One region of the Bradyrhizobium sp. BRP20 genome, then DNA from elsewhere that is predicted to be linked to it. Evidence: predicted binding sites of a transcription regulator. Region 1 holds the regulator's gene; each other region holds the start of a gene.
What was found. Region 1 encodes LexA, which represses DNA repair genes until DNA is damaged. Its sites were predicted from a motif close to TGTTCNNNNTGTGTTCNG; they were not measured.

Region 2: a site for LexA is predicted at 4,169-4,186, ahead of I6F33_RS15205 (PA0069 family radical SAM protein). Genes of this name have one in related genera too.
Region 3: a site for LexA is predicted at 4,031-4,048, ahead of I6F33_RS00055 (helicase-related protein). Genes of this name have one in related genera too.

The regions. Positions count from the first base shown of each region.
Region 1 covers NZ_JADYVY010000006.1:204,600-211,919, reverse strand. The annotation lists gene I6F33_RS16700 (hypothetical protein) at 1-186, opposite strand, end outside; gene glp (gephyrin-like molybdotransferase Glp) at 318-1,526, shown strand; gene lexA (transcriptional repressor LexA) at 1,703-2,404, shown strand; gene I6F33_RS16685 (hypothetical protein) at 2,793-3,227, shown strand; gene I6F33_RS16680 (GAF domain-containing protein) at 3,445-4,386, shown strand; gene I6F33_RS16675 (ComEC/Rec2 family competence protein) at 4,393-6,666, opposite strand; gene I6F33_RS16670 (SgcJ/EcaC family oxidoreductase) at 6,790-7,176, opposite strand; gene I6F33_RS16665 (glutamine--tRNA ligase/YqeY domain fusion protein) at 7,194-7,320, opposite strand, start outside.
Region 2 covers NZ_JADYVY010000005.1:324,565-331,884, reverse strand. The annotation lists gene I6F33_RS15220 (RMD1 family protein) at 1-319, shown strand, start outside; gene I6F33_RS15215 (acetate/propionate family kinase) at 408-1,580, opposite strand; gene I6F33_RS15210 (phosphoketolase) at 1,583-3,997, opposite strand; gene I6F33_RS15205 (PA0069 family radical SAM protein) at 4,208-5,371, shown strand; gene I6F33_RS15200 (VOC family protein) at 5,396-5,851, shown strand; gene I6F33_RS15195 (ribonuclease HII) at 5,929-6,786, shown strand; gene I6F33_RS15190 (glycosyltransferase family 39 protein) at 6,993-7,320, shown strand, end outside.
Region 3 covers NZ_JADYVY010000001.1:7,170-14,489, forward strand. The annotation lists gene I6F33_RS00030 (AAA family ATPase) at 1-113, opposite strand, end outside; gene I6F33_RS00035 (hypothetical protein) at 149-664, opposite strand; gene I6F33_RS00040 (YaaC family protein) at 664-1,725, opposite strand; gene rpmB (50S ribosomal protein L28) at 1,902-2,210, opposite strand; gene I6F33_RS00050 (DUF3108 domain-containing protein) at 2,806-3,624, shown strand; gene I6F33_RS00055 (helicase-related protein) at 4,329-7,320, shown strand, end outside.

The DNA of each region.
Region 1 (7,320 bases):
AGACGCAAATTGCCGGAGGTTCGCCTGCGTGAGCCCCTCGAGGACCGCCGCAAGATGACCGGGATCGACTTCCTCAGCCTCCTCTCCGGCGTCGCTCAACGCCAACATGGCGCGTGCAATCTCGTCCTGGCTATCCGCAGGAAGCCGCCGCACGGCCTTCAGCGCCTTTTCGAGCAGTTCTGTCATTGGCAGAAGATAAGCCGGGTCGAGACCAAAAGGAAGTGTGGTTCCTGGCTGGCAAGGGAGGCCTTTTGCTTCAGCTCCTCCGCTCGGCTAGAACTTGCCGACCCAGTCCTGATTTGTTGCGGAGTTCGCCCGTGGCCCTGATGCCGGTTTCTGACGCGCTTGCCGCGGTGTTGGCCGGCGTCGAGCCGCTGGCTGAACAGATGGTTTGCCTCGACGAGGCCTACCATCGTGTGCTAGCCCGCGATGTCGCGGCGCGGCGCACGCAGCCGCCGGAGGCGATGTCGGCGATGGACGGCTATGCCGTGCGCACGGCCGACGCGGCAAACGATTCGAGGTTGACCGTCGTCGGCGAGGTCGCGGCGGGCCGGCCGCTCGCGGGAAGCGTCGGCCCCGGCGAAGCCGTGCGGATCTTCACCGGCGGCGTCGTTCCCGACGGCGCCGATGCCGTCGTGATCCAGGAGGACACAGCTGCCGACGGCAAACATGTGACGATCAAGGAAGCCGCCATTTTCGGCCGGCACATCCGCCCTGCAGGCGTCGACTTCCGCGAAGGCGACGTGCTGCTGCGCAAGGGAATCCGCCTCACCGAGCGCGATCTCGCCCTTGCCGCCGGAATGAATCATCCGCATCTCGCCATCATCCGCCGCCCGAGGGTTGCCGTTCTCGCCACCGGCGACGAGCTCGTGATGCCGGGCACCACGCCTGGTCGCGGCCAGATCGTCTATTCCAACGGCTATGCCCTGCATGCGCTCGCCCGCAGCGAGGGCGCCGAGACCATCGACCTCGGAATTGCCGCCGATACACTGGAGGCGACGTCCGCCGGCATCCGCCGCGCGCGCGAGAGCGGCGCCGACATCCTGATCACGACCGGCGGTGCCTCGGTCGGCGACCACGACCTGGTCCAGCAGGCGCTCAAGGGCGAAGGCATCGCGATGGCGTTCTGGAAGATCGCGATCCGGCCGGGCAAGCCGATGATGCACGGTCGGATAGGCGCGATGCGCGTGATTGGCCTGCCCGGCAATCCCGTGTCGTCCTACGTGTGCGCCTTCCTGTTCATGGTCCCCTTGATTCGCGCCCTGTCGGGCCGTTCAGCGATTCATCATCGGCGCGAGCGCGCCGTGCTGGGCCGCGATCTCGCCGCCAACGACCAGCGCGAGGACTATCTGCGTGCGCGGCTGGAGGAGCGCGACGACGGCACGCGCGTCGCCCTTCCGGTCAGCCATCAGGACTCCTCCCTTCTTGCGAATCTCGCTGCGGCACAGGTACTTCTGGTGCGCGCACCGTTCGCGCCGAAGGCCGAGGCCGGCACGCCTTGCGAGGTGCTCCGGCTGCCCGTCTGAGCCGCCCAGCCACACGCATTCCGCGAGCTTGGCCGCGTTCACCATAAATTAAGCAGTTGCGGAACACATATCGAACATATAGTGTCCGTTCATGATTTGTTTCGAGGATGTAGCGGCTTAGTGCCGACTTCATCGTGTCGGAATCGAACGACATCAACCGGGGGACTTTGGTCGAGATGTTGACGCGCAAACAATACGAGCTTCTGCGGTTCATCAGCGAACGTCTGAAGGAAAGCGGCGTGCCGCCGTCCTTCGACGAGATGAAGGATGCGCTCGACCTGCGCTCGAAGTCAGGCATCCATCGCCTGATCACTGCGCTCGAGGAGCGCGGCTTCATTCGCCGCCTGCCCAACCGTGCCCGTGCCATCGAGGTGATCAAACTGCCCGAGCTCCAGGCCGCCGCCGGCAATCGCCGTGGCTTCACCCCGAGCGTGATCGAGGGCAATCTCGGCAAGGTGCGCGCGAGCTCCAGCCCGCCCGCGGACGAGGGCGAGCGCCCCGTCGCGGTGCCCGTGATGGGCCGCATCGCCGCCGGCACGCCGATCGAGGCGCTGCAGACCCGCAGCCATACCATCAGCGTGCCGCCGGACATGCTCGGCTCGGGCGAGCACTACGCGCTCGAAGTGCGCGGCGATTCGATGGTCGAGGCCGGCATCCTCGACGGCGACATGGCGCTGATCCAGCGCAACGAGACCGCAAATACCGGCGACATCGTGGTGGCATTGATCGACGACGAGGAGGCCACGCTCAAGCGCTTCCGCCGCCGCGGCGCCTCGATCGCGCTCGAGCCCGCCAATGCCGCCTACGAGGTCCGCATTCTTCCGCCGAACCGCGTGAAGATCCAGGGCAAGCTGATCGGGCTTTACCGGAAGTACTGATACGGGAAACATCAAGCGCCGCGCGCGTTTCGATCGGCATCGGCATCCAGGATCGGAGCGGATACTTGTCCGCTCCGGCTGGACGGTTTCTCTGGTTCTGCGCCGGCTGTCCGGTCCATCTTCCCGCGCGACATTCGCCCGCGCAGGCGCGCAGCAATCTCGCTCTGCTTCACCGGTAGAGTTGTGCCGGCAGTGCTGATAGCTCCGGCCGAATGCAAGGACGCGAGGTTTGTTCCTATCGAATCCGGGAAAGATAATGTGATCGCGCGCTGCGGACGCGAGCCGCAGATTTGCCCATAACCGAGCAGAGCGTTGTATGCTTCCACTCTGATAGAGGCCTGCGCCTCGAAAGAGACGCGGGTCGCTATCCCAGCATGAGGAGCACCCGATGTGTGACTACAGCCTGCATGCCGTCGCGACGCGCCCCGCCGAAGTCGGCGAGACGATCGTCACGACAACCTTCCGCGGCACCTCGACGCGCGGTTTCGCTTCCGAAGCCGATCCCTCCGTCGCGGTCTGTCTGCTGCCGGGGACGGAGCTCGCTTTCGCCGACAATGTCCGCTACGACAACCGCTGGATCTGGACGCGCACCGTGAACTCTCGCGTCGGCAAGTTCGGCAAGATCGACCCGCACATTCCCGATCGCCATCATGACGCGATCGAATTCCCCGACGGCAAATACGTGCTGGTGACGCAGCTCGTCGAAGGCCAGCGCGCGACCGTGCTGCAATTGCCGGTGACGCAGGCAGCCCCCGAGCGCGAGCACAAGCCGCAGATCGTCGCCGACACGCGGCCCACGATCACGCGCCTGCCGATCGGCTGACGCCCTTCGGCCGACAGGCCGAGCCCGGGATTGAAATTGCCGTCGCCGGCCGAGGCCGGCGAGCCCGGCAAGTTTGTGTTTCAGGACATTCGATCGGCGAGCCCACCGCCGCGCCTCGTCGTCGCACGAAGTTTGGGCCGTGCTGCCCGCATTTTGAACGTCCGCTCCGCAGCCAAATGACCGATGCTGTCGTGGTTTGAGGCGGCGGACACGCTCGATGAAGACCTTCATTCGCGTCGTTGAACTCTGGGTACCCGACCGGACGCGCATGCGGCTGGAATTCGGCGGCGGCCTCTACGACGATGGGCTGTCCGCGTTCAAAGCCGTCAGCGAAGAGCTGCACTTCGGATATGACGAGGGACTTCCAGGCAAGGCCTGGGCCTGTGGCCACCCCGTCATCCTCACGAAATTCGCCAACTCCTATTTCAAGCGGACCGATCAGGCCGCTGCGGCCAGCCTCACCTGCGGCGTGGCGGTGCCGGTGTTCGCGGGCGAATTCCTGCAAGCCGTGCTGGTGCTGTTCTGCGGCGACGACGAGGCGCATGTCGGCGCGATCGAACTCTGGCACAACGATCCTGATCTCTCGCATGAGATGGGGCTCGTCGATGGCTATTACGGCACCGCGGACATGTTCGAATTCAACTCCCGCCACACCAGATTTCCGCGCGGCTTCGGCCTGCCCGGACGCACCTGGAAGGCGGGCCTGCCGCTGATCATCAAGGACTTGCACGACGCCAAGAGCTTCCTGCGCTGGGAGGACGCCGCCAAGGTCGGGATCAATCTCGGCGTCGGCGTGCCCTACCGAACCGGTACCGACCAGACCTGGGTTCTGACATTCCTCTCCGCGCAGGCAACGCCGATTGCACGACGCTTCGAGATCTGGGTCCCGAACGAGGACCGTTCGGCGCTGGTCTTTCGCGCCGGCGATTGCAGCGCGCAGACCGACCTCGCCGCACGCTATGCGGCGCAGTCCATCGCCAGGGGCGAAGGCAGCATCGGCGGCGCCTGGGCCGCCGGCATGCCCGCGCTCAACGACGATCTCACCTCTGACGGCTCGATCGCCGGCTCCGAAGCCTGCGCAGCCGGGCTGAGCCGAATGGTGGCCCTGCCGGTTATCGGCAACGGAAGGCTTGACGCCGTGCTGGCCTGGTATTTGTGATCCGCGTCAATCGTCGGCCTGCAAGTCGGCCTCCGATGGCGTTGCGTCCCGGTTGCGGGGCACGGCCGCCTTCGGCACGAGGCTGCCGTCGAAATCTCCCTCGCCGGCGCCGGCCGGCAGCCAGGGACGGCTTGCTCCCCTCGTCCTCACCGCCTGCACCGAAAAGCCCTCGCCGCGTCTCGTCAGAGCCAGTGCGCCCTGACTGGCAAGACGCGCCCGATCGACCACCATCGCCGCGCAATCGGGTGGCGCAGGCCGCGCCGTCACCACCAGCGCGGCGCGGCTGCAATCATCGGCCAGCGCGTCGATACGCGTCGCCAACGCGATCAGTCGTCCGTCCGCGAGCGGCGCCACGCAGCCGGACTCGTCACACGACACCCCGCTCGCCAACGAGGCGTTGCCGGCATCGCGCGGATCGGCATCGGCAGCCAACCACTCCTTCAGCAGGAAGCTGTCCTTGCTGGCGCGGATCACCTGCAAGCGCCCATCCCCGCCCCGGACCGCGACGCTCGCGCCATCCCCGGCAATCAGGATATCGGGCTGCCGCACCGACAGTCCCCAGAGGATCGCTGCCAGCAGCACCAGGGCGCCGGACCAGCGCAAGGGCGTGCGCAACAGGCCCATCACGATGAGCCCGAGGCTCGCTGCGATCAGCGGCGCGATCCCGAAGGCGGGAATGCGGCCGACGGCGCCCGGCAGAGCCGCCACCCAGCGCGCGACCAGGACCATCCACTCGATGCCGATCCCCATCAACCACCAGAACACGCCGTCGAGCCCGAAGGGCGCCGCGAGCAGCCCCAACAGCCCGGCCGGCATCACCAGCGCCGAGACCACCGGCATGGCGCCGAGATTGGCGAGCACGCCGTATGGGGTCACGCGATGGAAGTGGAAGGCGGCGTATGGCGTGGTCGCGAGCCCCGCGATCAGCGAGGCCAGGAACAGCATCGCGATCTCGCGGCCGCCCCACAACGCGATCCGCGCCGTCGCGGAATGATCGGGCGAGGCGAGCAGGTTCGGCATGCCGATCTGCACCAGCGCCACCAGCCCGAGCGTTGCCGCAAACGACATCTGGAAACTTGGATGCACCAACGCCTCCGGCGCGACCGCAAGCACGATCAGCGCGGCAACCGCCAGCGTGCGGAAGGTGATGGCGCGGCGGTCGACCATCACTGCGATCAGCACCACCGCCGTCATGAAGAACGATCTTTGCGTCGCAACCTCCGCGCCCGACAGCAACAGGTAGAACGCGGCCGCGACCAGCGCCGCGGCGGCCGACCATTTCTTGATGGCAGAGCCGGCCGCCAGCCCCGGGATCAAGGCCAGCAGCGCGCGCACCGCGAAGAAGACGACGCCGGCGACGACCGCCATGTGATAGCCGGAGATCGACAGCACATGGCCGAGTCCCGAGACGAACATGGCATCGTTCACGGGCGCGGTGATCGCATCGCGCCGCCCCGTGAGCAGCGCCGTCGCAATCGCGCGGTTGTCGCCTTCGAGCGTTGCGCGGATGCGCGCGTCGATCGCGTCGCGCAGGCCCTGCATGAAGGCGGCATAGCGCAGCCGCAGGCCGCCGCCATCCGGCGGTGTGGACGCCGTGATCGCGCCCATCACGAAGCCGGAGGCGCCGATGCCCTGGAAGAACATGTCGCGCGAGAAATCATAGCTGCCGGGGCGCACCGGCGAGATCGGCGGGAGCAGCCGCGCCTTCAGCTGCACGAAGCTGCCAACCTCAGGCGCCGTGCCCTTGCGCACCGAGAGGCGGACGCGCTCGAGCTTGACGTCGCTGCGCTGCGCCTCCATCGCGCTGACGCGCAGCACGAAACGGTCGGTGCGCTCGCGGATGTCGCGCGCTTCCACGAAGCCCGACAGCGACACCGAATAGAGCGGTTTTGCCAAAACGGTGTGCGCGATACGCGCGGTCTTCCAGGTCGCCACGGCAAAACCAGCCGCGACCGCCGCGAGCATGATGGCGGGCGCAAACAGCCGGCTCCGCCGGAGCAGCACCGCGCCGAGCATTAGCGCGATGGCTGTGGCGGCAACCACCCACAGCACCGGCTCATGATCGGCGGCGAAATAAAGCGCAATGCCGCCGCCGAAGGCGACCGGCACCCACGGCAACAGCCGGCCAGGCCCGGCCTCGCCCCGAGCCCATTGGCGCAGCGTCTCGATGATCGCCGGCCAGATGCCAAAGCCCACCGGCGCAAAACCGCCGGCCGCGCGGCCGACCGGCCACGTCCCGGCAACTCCCTGGGACCGTCCTGGCCGGCCCGGCTCCGCCATTCCCCTGCACCTTACGATACGCGACGGCTGCGGAGGCTACCGGACCGTGCGGCTGCACGAATAGCGGTACGGATCGGGAACAGGCGAAGAGCGCCCTACTTTTCTCCGGGCTGGCGCCCGTTGCTAGATCAGCGGCGCCTGCGAGGAGGCGTGGTGATTGACGATCTTCCACTCGCCGTCCTCGCGGATGATGACCCAGCTCATCTTGACGACGAGATCATCCCGCTCGCCCGCGAGATCGAACGTGATGGTCGCGGCCATGTTGATCAGATCAGGGCCGGCCTGCGCGGCGTGCACATCGGAGAACGCGGCGCTTGGCCTGCGCCAGCGCGGCAGGCCGTTGAAGTATTCGGCGACGCCGTCCCGGCCGCGATAGAGCTTCGGGTTGGAGCCGAAGAAGAATGCGTCCTTCGCATAGAGCGAGGACAGCGCGGCCGCATCGAGCGTCGCGAAGCCGGCGCACCATTTCGCGATGATGGCGGAAACGATGGCGTCGGCCTCGCTGCTCATGTCCTGCTCAGCCCTTCTCAACCCTTGGCGACTTCCTTCGCGAACGTGTCGCGCAGACCGATCGTGCGCGAGAACACCGGCTTGCCGGGCGTCGAGTCCTTGTCACGCACGAAATAGCCCTGGCGCTCGAACTGCATCGGCTCG
Region 2 (7,320 bases), on a different contig from region 1:
CATCCTGCAATTGATCGGCAACGCGCTGCTGGTGCAGCAGCGGGTCGCCGGCCGCGTCGCGGTCGCCGAGAAGCCCGACGTGCTCTGGGAGAAGCCCGAGCTCGACCGGCTCTATTCGCGCCTGGAGGACGAATACGAACTGAAGGAGCGCCTCGACACGCTCGAGCGCAAGCTTGCCGCGGTGTCGGAGACCGCCAACGCGCTGACCGATATCATCGACACCCAGCGCTCGCTCCGCCTGGAGATCGCCGTCGTGGTGCTGATCCTGATCGAGGTCGCGATGGGGACTTTTCAGCTCCTGACCGGCCGCGGTCACTAAGCATGATGAGATCAGGTTTGATTGCTATAACGTGAGTGCACTCCCTCTCCCGCTTGCGGAGAGGGTGTTTTCGCAACGGGATAACGCCCTAGATCAGAGCCGCGCAATGGCGCGCGATCATCATCTCTTCGTTGGTGGGGATGACGAAGACCTCGACCATGCTGTCGTTGCCGTTGATGCGCTCGCGCGCGGCATCGTTGCTTGCGGCGTCGATGCGCGCGCCCATCCAGGCGAGACGCTCGCCGATCGCGCCGCGGATCTCCTTGGCGTGCTCGCCGATGCTACCGGTGAAGATCAGGCAGTCCAGGCCGCCGAGCGTGGTCGCCATCATCGCGACCTGCTGCGCCGCACGGAACGTGAAGAGGTCGACGGCCTCACGCGCCGCAGCCTCGCGGCTCGCCAGCAGCGTGCGCATGTCGGCGGATATCCCTGAGACGCCGAACAGGCCTGACTCGTGATAGAGCAGGTGCTGGACATTCTCGACCGACATGTTCTCGTGCTGTTGCAGATAGAGCAGCACGCCCGGATCGATCGCACCGCAGCGCGTGCCCATCACGAGGCCGTCGAGCGGCGTCAGCCCCATCGTGGTGTCGATGCTGTGGCCATCGCGCAGGGCGCAGAGGCTGGCGCCATTGCCGAGATGCGCGATGACAGTGCGCTTGGCCACGAGCTCCGGCGCGACCTCGGCCAGGCGTCCCGCGACATATTCGAACGAGAGGCCGTGAAAGCCGTAGCGCCTGATCCCACGCGCCTCGAATCGCCGGGGAATGGCGAAGCGGCTCGCCGGCGGCGCGAGGCCGTGATGGAAGGCGGTGTCGAAACACGCGATCTGCGTCAGCCCGGGCCGGATCGCCGCCAGTGTGCGCACCGGCGCGAGGCAGCGCGGCTGGTGCAGCGGCGCCAGCGGCGTCAAGGCCTCCAGTTTCGCAATGATGTCGTCTGTCAGGACCTCCGGGCCTGAATAATCCGGCCCGCCGTGGACGATGCGATGGCCGATGGCCCGCAGGCTGCGTCCACCGAACCGGTCCTCGATGAAGGTGAGCACGTCCGCGAACAGATGGCCGCGGGCTCCGTCAGGCGCCTGATTGCTTGTCTCGAACAGGTCTTCGCCCGTGGGGCCCTTCACCACCAGCCGGGGTTTGGCCTCGTGCTCGTCGAGCAGGCCCTTGCAGAGCAGGGCAGGCTCGGCCGCCGCGACATCGAACAGGCCGAACTTGATGCTCGACGATCCCGCGTTGAGGACGAGGACCGTGTCCGACATCGCTAATCGCCGGCCTCGGCCGGCGTGTTGCCGCCGGCGCTGTTTTGCCAGACCCAGTCACGAATCTCAGGCATGTCTTCACCGTGCTCGCGGACATAACGGGAGTGTTCGATCAGTCTGTCGCGGAATTGCTGCTTCACCTGAGCGGCCTTGGTCGCCAGTCCCGGCACGCGTTCGATCGCCTCGATCGCGAGGTGGTAGCGGTCGAGTTCGTTGAGCACGACCATGTCGAAGGGCGTCGTCGTGGTGCCCTCCTCGGCAAAGCCGCGCACATGCATGCCGGCATGGTTGGTGCGATTATACGTCAGCCGGTGAATGAGATAGGGATAGCCGTGATAGGCAAAGATCACAGGCTTGTCGCGCGTGAACAGGCTGTCGAAGTCGCGGTCGGACAGGCCGTGCGGATGCTGCTCCCTCGGCTGCAGCGTCATGAGGTCGACGACGTTGACGACGCGGATCTTCAAGTCCGGCAGCGCCTTGCGTAGGAGGTCGACGGCAGCGAGCGTCTCCAGCGTCGGCACGTCGCCGGCGCAGGCCATGACGACGTCGGGCTCGCCCTTTCCGTCCTCCGTGCCCGCCCAGGTCCAGATGCCGATGCCGGCATCGCAATGCGTCGCCGCGTCCTGCATCGACAGCCATTGCGGCGCTGGCTGCTTGCCGGCGACGATTACGTTGATGCGGTTATAGGTCCGCAGGCAGTGGTCGGCGATCCACAGCAGCGTATTGGCGTCCGGCGGGAAGTAGATGCGGACGATGTCGGCCTTCTTGTTGGCGACGAGATCGACGAAACCGGGGTCCTGATGGCTGAAGCCGTTATGGTCCTGGCGCCAGACATGCGAGGTCAGCAGATAATTGAGCGAGGCGATCGGACGCCGCCACGGCAGCTCCCGCGTCACCTTCAGCCATTTGGCGTGTTGGTTGAACATGGAATCCACGATGTGGATGAAGGCCTCGTAGCAGGAGAAGAAGCCGTGCCGTCCGGTGAGCAGATAGCCCTCCAGCCAGCCCTGGCAGAGATGCTCGCTCAGCACCTCCATGACGCGGCCGTCCTGGGCGAGGTGCACGTCGTAAGGCTCGGTGGGCTCCATCCAGACGCGTTCGGTGGCTTCGAACACGGCGTCGAGCCGGTTCGATGCCGTCTCGTCCGGGCCCATGATGCGGAAGTTGCGCTCCTTCGCGTTGAGGCGGATGACATCGCGCAGGAATTTGCCGAGCTCGCGCGTCGCTTCCGCAACGACTTCGCCGGGCTGCGTCACCTCGATCGCGAAGCTGCGGAAGTCGGGCAGCTTCAGCTCCTTCTTCAGCACGCCGCCATTGGCATGCGGATTGGCGCCCATGCGCCTGACGCCTTCGGGCGCAAGCGCCTGAAGCTCGGCAACGAGCGCGCCGTTGCCATCGAACAGCTTTTCCGGCTCGTAACTGCGCATCCAGTCTTCGAGCACCTTGAGATGCTCCGGGTTCTCGCGGCAGCCTGCGACTGGCACCTGATGCGCGCGCCAGAAGCCCTCCACCTTCTTGCCGTCGACCTCCTTCGGGCCGGTCCAGCCCTTGGGGCTGCGCAGCACGATCATCGGCCAGCGCGGCCGCTCGACGGTTGTGCGGCCGTCGCGGGCATGTTGCTGGATCGAGCGGATGCTGGCGAATGCAACGTCGAGCGCATCGGCCATGGCCTGGTGCATCAATTTGGGATCGTCGCCGCTGACGAACAGCGGCTCGTGGCCGAACCCGCGGAAGAGGTCGCGGATCTCCGCGTCCTGCATCCGTCCGAGCACGGTGGGGCCCGCGATCTTGTAGCCGTTGAGATGCAGGATCGGCAGCACCGCCCCGTCATGGGCAGGGTTCAGGAACTTGTTGGAGTGCCAGGACGCAGCGAGCGGCCCGGTCTCGGCCTCGCCGTCGCCGACCACGCAGGCGACAATCAAATCCGGGTTGTCGAATGCGGCGCCATAGGCGTGCACCAGCGCATAGCCGAGCTCGCCGCCCTCGTGGATCGAGCCCGGCGTTTCCGGCGCCGCGTGGCTCGGGATGCCGCCGGGGAAGGAGAACTGCCGAAACAGCTTGCGCAATCCATCCGCATCGCGCGCGATCTCGGGATAGATGTCGCTGTAGCTGCCTTCGAGATAGGTGTTGGCGACCATGCCCGGACCGCCATGGCCGGGACCGCAGACATAGATCACGCTGACATCGAGCGCGCGGATGACGCGGTTGAGATGGGCATAGATGAAGTTCAGCCCCGGCGTCGTGCCCCAATGTCCGAGCAGACGCGGCTTGATGTGCTCGGGCCGCAGCGGCTCGCGCAGCAGCGGATTGTCGAGCAGGTAGATTTGCCCGACCGAGAGGTAGTTGGCGGCGCGCCAATAGCGATCGAGCAGATCGAGGTCGCTGCTCGCTTCGGCCGTTTTTTGTTGGATTGTCATGTTCCTGCCGACCTTCACTTCGCGATCGTCACCAACCCGGTTCCGGGGCGATCGATCCGTCGGGCATGAAACGGGATGGTCGTGACGGCTGTGTTGCGTGAGGTCAAAGGCAGGCGCGCGAAGTTTGGGCAGCTCTACTGTGCATGGGGTTGTTTTCACGTTTTTGGTTTGTGTTCTTGATTTGTTCCTATGTCGTGCTATCTTGGCTGCATGAGTCCAGCATCCTCTCATGCTCTCAAGCACCCGCCGGTCACGGCGCCCTCCGAGCCGGCGGGTGCGCCTTCAGATTTCCCCGAGCTTGGCGTCGCCATCGACCGCGCGCGACGGCGAGGGCGGGGCGCGCAGTCCAACGCCAGCGGCCGTTACGAGGCCGAGGCGCGGGTCGCTTTCGACGACGGCTGGCAGAGCCTCGACGAGCTGCCGCCGTTCAAGACGAGTGTCGCCGTCGACACCTCGCGCAAGGTGATCACACGCAACGATTCCCCCGACATCGGTTTCGACCGCTCGATCAATCCCTATCGCGGCTGCGAGCACGGCTGCGTCTATTGCTTCGCGCGGCCGACCCACGCCTATCTCGGCCTGTCGCCGGGGCTCGACTTCGAGTCAAAACTGTTCGTGAAGCCCGAGGCGCCTTCGCTGCTCGAGAAGGAGCTTGCGGCTCCCGGCTACGAGCCGCGGATGATCGCGATCGGCACCAACACCGATCCCTACCAGCCGATCGAGCGCGAGCGCAAGATCATGCGCGGCATTTTGGAAGTGCTGGAGCGCGCAGGGCATCCCGTCGGCATCGTCACCAAGTCGGCGCTGGTGCTGCGCGACATCGACATTCTCCAGCGGATGGCCAAGCGCAACCTCGCCAAGGTCGCGATCTCGGTCACCTCGCTCGATCCGAAGCTGGCGCGCACGATGGAGCCGCGGGCCTCGACGCCGCCGAAACGGCTGGAGGCGCTGAAGCAGCTCTCGGACGCCGGCATTCCCACCACGGTGATGGTCGCGCCCGTGATCCCTGCGCTGAACGATTCCGAGATCGAGCGCATCCTCGACGCCGCCGCCCATGCCGGGGTCAAGGAGGCTGCCTATGTGCTGCTGCGGCTGCCACTGGAGGTGCGCGATCTCTTCCGCGAATGGCTGATGGCGAACTATCCGGACCGCTATCGTCACGTCTTCACCCTGATCCGCGACATGCGGGGCGGGCGCGACTACGACGCCAAATGGGGCGAGCGGATGAAGGGCACCGGACCGATGGCTTGGACCATCGGCCGCCGCTTCGAGATCGCCTGCGAGAGGCTCGGCCTCAACAAGCGGCGCTCCAAGCTGACCATTGATCACTTTGCGCGGCCGAAGCGGAACGGTGATCAGCTCAGCCTGTTTTGAGCGGACACGTGCAAGAGGTGTCGCATGCTCAAGGAACTCGCGGTGCCGGTGCCGCGGCTGACCGTCATCACGCTCGGTGTGAACGACATCCGCGCCAGCATCGCCTTCTACGACGCGCTCGGTTTCTCGCGCCGGCTGAAGGAGACCGGCGAGGCGGTTGCGTTCTACGACACCGGCGGTCCGGTGCTAGCGCTTTATCACTGGGATCGGCTCGCCGCAGACGCGTCCTCGGAGGACCAGCCGAGGCCCACGACCTTTCGCGGCATGACGCTTGCCTGGAATTGCGTGACCCGCGAGGAGGTCGACGAGGTGCTGGCATTCGCCGTCGAGAAGGGGGCCACCTTGCTGAAGGCGGCGCACGCGACCGATTACGGCGGCTATTGCGGCTATTTTGCCGATCCCGATGCACATGTCTGGGAAGTCGTGGTCGCACCCGGCATCGAGGTGGGCGAGGACCGGCGGGTGCATCTGGCGGAGTAGGGCGGGCGGCCTGAATAACGGGAATATCGTGGGTTCCCGGTTGCGCTGGCGAAGCCCCCTGGCGCACGATCCCGGCCATGATTCGGGACCCCTCCGCCAAGACCCCAGCCAAAGCCGCGCCGAAGAAAAAGGCCGCGCCGAAGGCTGTGCCCGCCAAGGCGGCAAAGATATCTGCGGCCGATGCTGCGAAGGTTCCTGCCGGCAAGAAGGGCATCATCGCCGTTGCTCCCCCGAGCTTCCGCCGCGAGCGCGCGCTGATCAAGCGGGGCGTCTGGCCGGTCGCGGGCTGTGACGAGGCCGGCCGCGGCCCGCTCGCAGGTCCCGTGGTGGCCGCCGCGGTGATTCTCGATCCCGACCGCATTCCGCGCGGCATCGACGATTCCAAGCGCCTGACCGCCGAGGAGCGCGAAAAGCTGTTCGACAAGATCTGCGCCACCGCGCAGGTCTCGGTCGCCGTCGCCTCGCCGGCGCGAATCGACCGCGACAACATCCTGCGCGCCTCGCTGTGGGCGCTGAAGCGCGCCGTGGTGGCCCTGCCCGAGGCGCCCAGGCACGTCTTCGTCGACGGCCGCGACCGGCTCGACACCGCATGCGACTGCGAGGCCGTGATCGGCGGCGACGGTATCGTGCTGTCGATCGCCGCGGCCTCCATCGTCGCCAAGGTCACCCGGGATCGCTTGATGTGCGCACTGGCGCAGGACTGCCCGGGCTACGGCTTCGAGCAGCACAAGGGCTATGCCGTCCCCGAGCATCTCGACGCGCTTGATCGCCTCGGCCCTTCCATCCACCACCGTAGCTTCTTCGCTCCCGTCGCCGCCGCCCGCGCCAAGCACATGCCCTGGACCGTCGAGCCGGTGCAGGACCTGTTCTCGGTGACTGAGGTCGAGGTGCAGGTCGAGGCGAGCGTCGAGATCGACGCTTCCGTAAGTCTCTAGCGATCCTCCTACAGCTTTCCCATCCGTCATGGCCGGGCTTGACCCGGCCACCCACGTCTTACCAGCGGCACGAAGAACGTGGATGCCCGGGACAAGCCCGGGCATGACGAACTGCGGCGGTTGCCACAACCCGTGACGCCCTTTATCAAAACAGACGTGAGCGAATAGGGCCGGCTGGACGGGTTGGCTGCACCTTCGGACGTTGCATGCGGTTTACCTCCCTGGTCATCGAGCTCATTCGCGCCCGGCCGCGGCTGATCGTTTGGATTGCGGTGCTGCTGCAGGCTGCGATGTGGCTGTTCGTGGCGCTGGTGTTCTACCGCAGCCCGCCCGGCACTCTCGCGACCCTTCTGGCCTTCGGCAGGGAATACCAGGTCGGCACCGATCTCGGCCCGCCGCTTGCCATCTGGCTCGCCGACATCGCCTATCGCGCCGCCGGCGGCCACATGCTCGGCGTCTATGTGCTCGCCCAGCTCTGCGAGATCGCGACCTTCATCGCGCTCTATCATCTCTCCCGTGCCGTGGTCGGCTCGC
Region 3 (7,320 bases), on a different contig from region 1:
GTGGATTTCCCGCACTCGTTGTCGCCAACGATTATGTTCAGGTGCTCGTTCAGCCCCACTTGGCTATTGGATAAGCAGCGGTAGTTCTTGATGATGACCTTGGATATCTTCACGATGTCTGCCCTCAAAGTGGGCTTCGTCGAAACGACTATTGGCGCAAGGAATTCGTTGCCTCAACGATGCGCTCAATACCGTCGTTCTGCCCATAGTATTGAATAGTGCGAAAGATTGTTGGGATTCCCAAAGCCATCAACGTTACGAGACCTTGGCCGACCTGCAATTCGTGATGGCTGTGATCGGGATTCTCATAAGCGGCCGCTGCTACCTTGTTTGTTCCGATGTCGCGAAAGCAAAGGATAATTGGCGTTCCTTCGGACTCCGCCAACTGGAGTTCGATACCAAGGCCAGTGGAAGGAAAGCTGGCTTCAGCAATAACTAGATCAGCCTCCTCCACCATTGCTCGATCCCAAAGATAGCAAAGTCGGGCCCGCTCGGTTTCCGGCTTTGTGGCGAGCTGGGGGTCGCTGTTTACGAGAGCGTATTTGACCACTGCAGCCGGATCATTCTCCCGTAGGCTTTTAGCTAGTTCGTGAATGAAGGTGACATACTCGCCAAACAGAGAGCGCGGAACGTGGGTTAAAGCGCAGGCAATGTAGATATTCATCAGCTCGCTGCTCGAATATTTGGAACTAGGAATTGAACGCCTGTCAGCTCCGATGCAATCTCATCGATGAACTGTTCAGCGGACATCTGAATAAATTCACTTAGTAACCAGTTTTTCTGTCCTGCCAGAAGGGAGGCCATCTGCGGCGGATTATAGCGACTAATCTCGCTCAGCCGGTGCATTGCGCCTAAGATGAGCGTAGGCAGTTGGCGTTCGATTCGTTTTGGCCCGCGCGTTCGGGATCGTATGTACCAAAGTGGCTCGGTACCGTTTATGAAGAATAGCTCGCGGCGCAGTCGCCGGTTGAGGTCCGCGACGTTACCTAGAGCCGTCGAGCCCAACTTGCCAGGCCGTTGGCAGGTCACCGAGTCCACAGAACGAATAGCTCGAGGGCCAAACCGTTCGTCGGCGACAAAAAGAGCTGGGAGTCGCTTTACAGTAGTTCCGAAGGGAACATTCTTTGTAATGTCCGCACGGAAATACACTTGCTTCGTAGGTCTGTCCGCCACGAAGCCGCAGTTTGCGATCGGAATAAACATCTCGGATTGCGAGGTGTATGTTAGACAATAGGTGCGGTGTATGAACACCATATTGAAAAATAGCTCTTGAAGAGTGTGAGTCCTGTTGGCTTCGGTTTCTTGGTAGTAGCTTGATAAGCTTGGCAACACTCCGTGTTGCTGAATTCTAATGCCAAGATGATTGAGAGAAGAGCTGCCGCGTTGCGAGCCTGAAGTATGCTCTGAAACACCGTGGCGTTCGTTAAATACAATTGCTTTCGCTGATAGAAGCGCCTTCGTTGCGTTCAAGAAGGAATAATAAAGCAGCAGCGGCGCAGATTGAGGTGCGAGGCCAAGCGATACCTTGTGAAATTCTTGCGCTTGCTGCCAATAGAGTAGTGCCTTGTCCTTGCCTCCGCGCTTGAGCCACAAAGCGACATATGTCCAAGGACTGTTGGTCAGAACATTGGGGGCGCCAATGACCGGTGTGAGTATTGCCTTGTGAGGCGGAACTGCCCGCCCTCTAAACTTGACCTGAACTATATCCCTTGAAGTTGCTTCCATCGCTTTTTCTGATTCGAGGCGCAGCTAGCTTACGCCGCGCTCTATGGTTGTAGAAGAGCAAAGCCCGCACAAAACAAAAACGGCCGGATCTTCCGATCCGGCCGCTACTCGAACTCTACTCGGCTAAGCCTACGCCACGCGACGCAACTTAGCCCCCGCCCTAACGGTAAATCTTCTCAGCTCGCCTGCTTCGCCGGCTGGGCGTCGCCGACCTTCTTCTGGATGGCGCGCTTCAGCTCGACCGCGCGCGGGGAGAGCGCGTCGGTGTTGGCCTTGAGCAGGTAGGCGTCCAGGCCGCCATTGTGGTCGACGCTCTTGATCGCGTTGGTGGAGACGCGCAGGCGCACGTTGCGGCCCAAAGCTTCCGAGATGAACGTCACGTTGACGAGGTTCGGCAGGAAGCGGCGCTTGGTCTTGATGTTGGAGTGGCTGACCTTGTGGCCGACGAGGGGGCCCTTGGCCGTCAGTTCGCAGCGGCGAGACATGGCATAAATCCTTTAGTTCGAACCCCCAACGAGTGCGGCCGCCATTTCGGCGCCACGGGGGCAAATTCTTTCGTCCTTGCAGGGAGCGGGCGGACGTATAGGGGGGAAGGGGCCTTGCGTCAAGGCGACGGGCCGTTTTTGGCCCGTCGTCCCGGGGCGGGCAGAGCCCGAACCCGGGATCTCGTGCCCCGCGCTCGGTGTCATCGCCCGGCTTGACCGGGCGATCCAGTACGCCGCGGCGGCGCGGCTGACCAGAGGCGCTGCGGCGTACTGGATGCCCCGGTCAGGCCGGGGCATGACAGCGGAGGGTGGGGAGCGGTGGGAACGCCCCCCGTTACCGCTCGATCACCAAAACGGCAATGATTGTCGCGCCTTACCATCACATAAAGGGCGTATTCGCCGTCGAAGAGTCCGGTGGAGTTCCCGGGGCTGCACGCCCCGACACATTGTTTGTCGCCGGTTTTGGCTTAAGTAACAGCATATCGCGCTCTGATTGGATTGTTTCGTGCCGACAACGCTTCATTTCGCGCAAGTCCTGCGCTCAGCCTGTCTGTGTCGGGGCGTCCGCTTGGACGTCCCCTTGGCCGGCCGGCTGATGGCGCTTTGTGGCCTGGCGGTGGTGCTGGGCCTGGCGTCCGGCGCAGCGCCCGCGGCGGCGCAAGGCAAGCTCGAGGCGCAATATGAGGCGACGCTGGCGGGCATTCCCGTCGGCAAGGGCGCCTGGAACATTGATATCCAGGACGACGTGTTCTCGGCGGCGGCCGCCGGCGGCACCACCGGGCTTTTGAAGTCGTTCACGGGCGGGTCCGGCACCGGCGCCAGCCAGGGGCGCGTCGTTGGTGGCGCGCTGGTTGCGACCGGCTACCAGGCCTCCACCACCACCCAGAAAAAGACCGAAGAGATCCGCATCACCCTCGACAAGGGCAATGTGAAGGATTTTGCCATCCTGCCGGAGCCGCCGGTCGATCCCGATCGCATCGTCGTCACTGAGGCGCATCGCCGCGGCGTTTGGGACCCCATGACCGCTTCGCTCTTGCGCGTCCCGGGCACCGGTGATCCCGTCTCACAGGACGCCTGCCACAGCTCCGCGCCCGTGTTCGACGGCCGCATGCGCTACGAGCTCAAGCTCGATTTCAAGCGCATGGAGACCGTGAAGGCGGAGAAGGGCTACAAGGGCCCGGTCGTGGTCTGCGCGATCTATTTCGTGCCGATCGCCGGCTACATCCCCGACCGCCCGGTGATCAAATACCTCGCCGCCCAGCGCAACATGGAGATCGCGTTCGCCCCCATCGCCGGCACGCGCATCCTGGTCCCGTTCTGGCTGAAAGTGCCGACCCCGCTCGGCCCGGCCATGCTGGAAGCGACGAGCTTCATCACGTCGCCCCAGCCGCCACGGGTCGCCAAGACGCAGTAGGCAAGGAGACCGCGCCGCTCTCTCCGCCGTCATTCCGGGGCGCGCCACTTGGCGCGAACCCGGAATCCATCGGGCTCCAGGGATGGTTTCACGATGGATTCCGGGCTCGCGACTGCGTCGCGCCCCGGAATGACGAGCGTTCGGTGCAGGCTAAGCAAAATCAATCACTTACCTACTGTGCATGGGGTTGTTTTCGCACTCTTTGTTTGGCCAGCCCGCCTGCGCAGTAAATCCATTTGACTCCTCCCCGATTCTGATTCGACTCCACACCATCCCCAGCTTTAACCACCCCGGTCGCTTGTGCGCCCCCGCAAAACTCCATCTAGTGCGCAACCAAGACGAGTCCCGCGACATGTTGCGTGAACGGAACGGGACTCACAGGGGAGTCAGCGATTCGGCCGCGATTCGTTCTAGAGTCGTTCCGAAGCTTAAAGTGAACGGGAAAAGCGTCGCAAAGTGAGACAGTTGCGCGGGATTTGGGGCGGGCGTTTTCACGCCCGCGGTGTGCCCCTCACCCTGAGGAGGCCGCGCAAGCGGCCGTCTCGAAGGGCGAGGGGCTTGGCTTGCCCAGCAGCACCAGCCGGGCCTTCATCCTTCGAGACGCGCTGACGCGCTCCTCAGGATGAGGAACGAAGAGCCAGCCCCCTCACCGCCCCATCCAGCACTGACATTCGCCCAAATCGCCATTACCTAATCCGATAGACATGGCTTTTTCCTCCTCCCCCTTCGCCTCCGAGCGCGCCCCCGGCGCGGGCGTCACTGCGGTGCTCGGTCCGACCAACACCGGCAAGACCCATCTCGCCATCGAGCGGATGCTGGCGCATCCCTCGGGCATGATCGGCCTGCCGCTGCGCCTGCTCGCGCGCGAGGTCTACAACAAGATCGCCGCCAGAGCCGGCGAGGCCAGCGTCGCGCTCGTCACCGGCGAGGAGAAGATCAAGCCGAAGAATCCGCGCTATTGGGTCTCGACCGTCGAGGCGATGCCGCGCGATATCGACGTCTCCTTCCTGGCCGTCGACGAGGTCCAGATCGCCGCCGATCTCGAGCGCGGCCACGTCTTCACCGACCGCATCCTCAACCGCCGCGGCCGCGACGAGACGCTGCTGCTGGGCGCCGCCACCATGCGCCCGATCATCGAGCGCCTGTTGCCGGGCGTGTCCATGATCACGCGGCCCAGATTGTCGCAGCTCGAATTCGCCGGCGACCGCAAGATCACGCGCCAGCCGCGCCGCACCGCCATCGTCGCGTTCTCGGCCGATGAAGTCTATGCGATCGCCGAGCTGATCCGCCGCCAGCATGGCGGCGCCGCCGTGGTGCTGGGCTCGCTGTCGCCCCGCACACGAAACGCGCAAGTGGCGATGTTCCAGAACGGCGACGTCGATTATCTCGTCGCCACCGATGCCGTCGGCATGGGCCTCAATCTCGACGTCGACCACGTCGCTTTCGCCTCCGACCGCAAGTTCGACGGCTACCAGTTCCGCCGCCTCACGCCGTCCGAATTCGCGCAGATCGCAGGGCGCGCCGGCCGCGCCACCCGCAACGGCACCTTCGGCACCACGGGCCGCTGCGCGCCGTTCGAGCCCGAGCTCGTCAACGCGCTGCAGAACCACACCTTCGATGCCGTGAAGGTGCTGCAATGGCGCAATTCCAAGCTCGATTTCTCCTCGCTCGGCGCGCTCCAGGTCTCGCTGAACCTCGCCCCCGGCCACGAGACGCTGACGCGCGCGCCGATCGCCGAGGACATGCGCGTGCTCGATCACGCCGCCCGCGACGGCGAGGTGCGCGATATCGCGCATGGCAAGGCTGCCGTGGAGCGGCTCTGGGAAGCCTGCCAGGTCCCGGACTATAGAAAGCTGTCGCCGGCCGCCCATGCCGAGCTGGTGACGACGCTGTACGGCTTCCTCATGCGCAAGGGCTGCATTCCCGATGCCTGGTTCGAGTCCCAGGTCACCCAGGCCGACCGCATCGACGGCGACATCGACACGCTGTCGGCCCGAATCGCCCAGATCCGCACCTGGACCTTCGTCGCCAACCGCCCGGACTGGCTGAAAGACCCGGAACGCTGGCAGGGGATCGCGCGGGAGGTCGAAAATAAATTATCGGATGCGCTCCATGAACGCTTGACGGAGCGTTTCGTTGATCGCCGGACCAGTGTATTGATGCGCCGCCTGCGGGAGAACACGAGCTTGAATACTGAAATCGGCAAGACCGGCGAAGTCATCGTCGAAGGCCATGTCATCGGCCGCCTCGATGGCTTCACCTTTGCACCGGATGCGGCGGAAGCCGGCTCCGATGCGAAAGCCTTGCAGGCTGCAGCGCAAGCGGTGCTCGCCGGCGAGATCAACGCGCGCGCCGAAAAGCTGGGCAATGCGCCGGACGATCAGTTCGTGCTGACGTCCGAAGGCATCATCCGCTGGACCGGCGATGCCGTGGCCCGCCTTGCCGCCGCGGACGAGGCGCTGCATCCGCGCATCCGCATCATCTCCGACGAGCGCCTGACCGGCGCCCCCCGCGACAAGGTGCAGGCGCGGCTCGAGCTCTGGCTCAAGACGCACATCGAAAAGCTGCTCGGGCCGATGTTCGAGCTGTCGAAGGCCGAGGACGTCACCGGCATTGCCCGCGGCATCGCCTATCAGCTGGTCGAGGCGCTCGGCGTGCTCGAGCGTCCGAAGATCGCCAGCGAGCTGAAAGATCTCGACCAGCCCTCGCGCGCCGTGTTGCGCAAATACGGCGTCCGCTTCGGCGCCTATCACCTCTATTTCCCCGGCCTGCTCAAGCCCGCCGCGCGTGCGCTCGCCGCACTGCTCTGGGCGCTGAAGCAGGACAATGTCGATCTCTCCGCGCTGTCGGGCGCGCAGCATCTGGCCTCCTCGGGCCGTACCTCGTTCCCGGTCGACAAGGCGCTGCCGCGCGATGCCTATCGCGTGCTCGGCTACAAGCAGGCCGGCGAGCGCGCGGTGCGCGTCGACATCCTGGAACGCCTCGCCGACCTGATCCGCCCGGCGCTGGCCTGGCGCGAGAATTCGCCGGGCGAAAAGCCCGCCGGCGCGTTCGATGGCCGCAGCTTCGTGGTCACGCAGGCGATGACCTCGCTGACCGGATCTGCCGGCGAGGATTTTGCCTCCGTGCTGCGCGCGCTCGGCTATCGCATGGAGAAGCGCCCGCCGCTGCCGCCCAAGCCTGTGGTCGCCGAGCAGGTCGTGACCGAGCAGATCGTCACTGAGACCGTCGCGGCCGAGACGCCGCCCGCTGAAGGCAGCGCGGAGACCTCGACCGAGGCTGCAGCCGAGGCCGTTGCCGGCCTGCCGGCTGAGGCCACGGCCGCTGATGCTACGGCCGAATCCGTCACCGTCGAAGACGCCCCCGGCATGGAGCCGCACGACGAGCCCGCTCCTGAGGAGGCTCACAAGGAGCCGGCGCTGGAAGCCTCTCCGGAAGCGCCCGTCACGCCCGAGGACGCCCCCGGCATCGCTCCGCCCGCAGAAGAGGCTGCGACGCCCGCCGAGGCTGCCGGCCTCGAAGCCGCTGCGGCCGAGACCGCCGCGACGGAAGCTGCTGCATCCCCCGATGCTGCCGCGCCTGAGGCGGCAGTTGCACCGGTCGAGCCCGAGCTGGTCGAGGTCTGGCGCCCTGCCGGTCGTCACGAAGATCGCAAGCCGCGCCACGAGCGCCATCGCCATCAGCGTCACAACAACC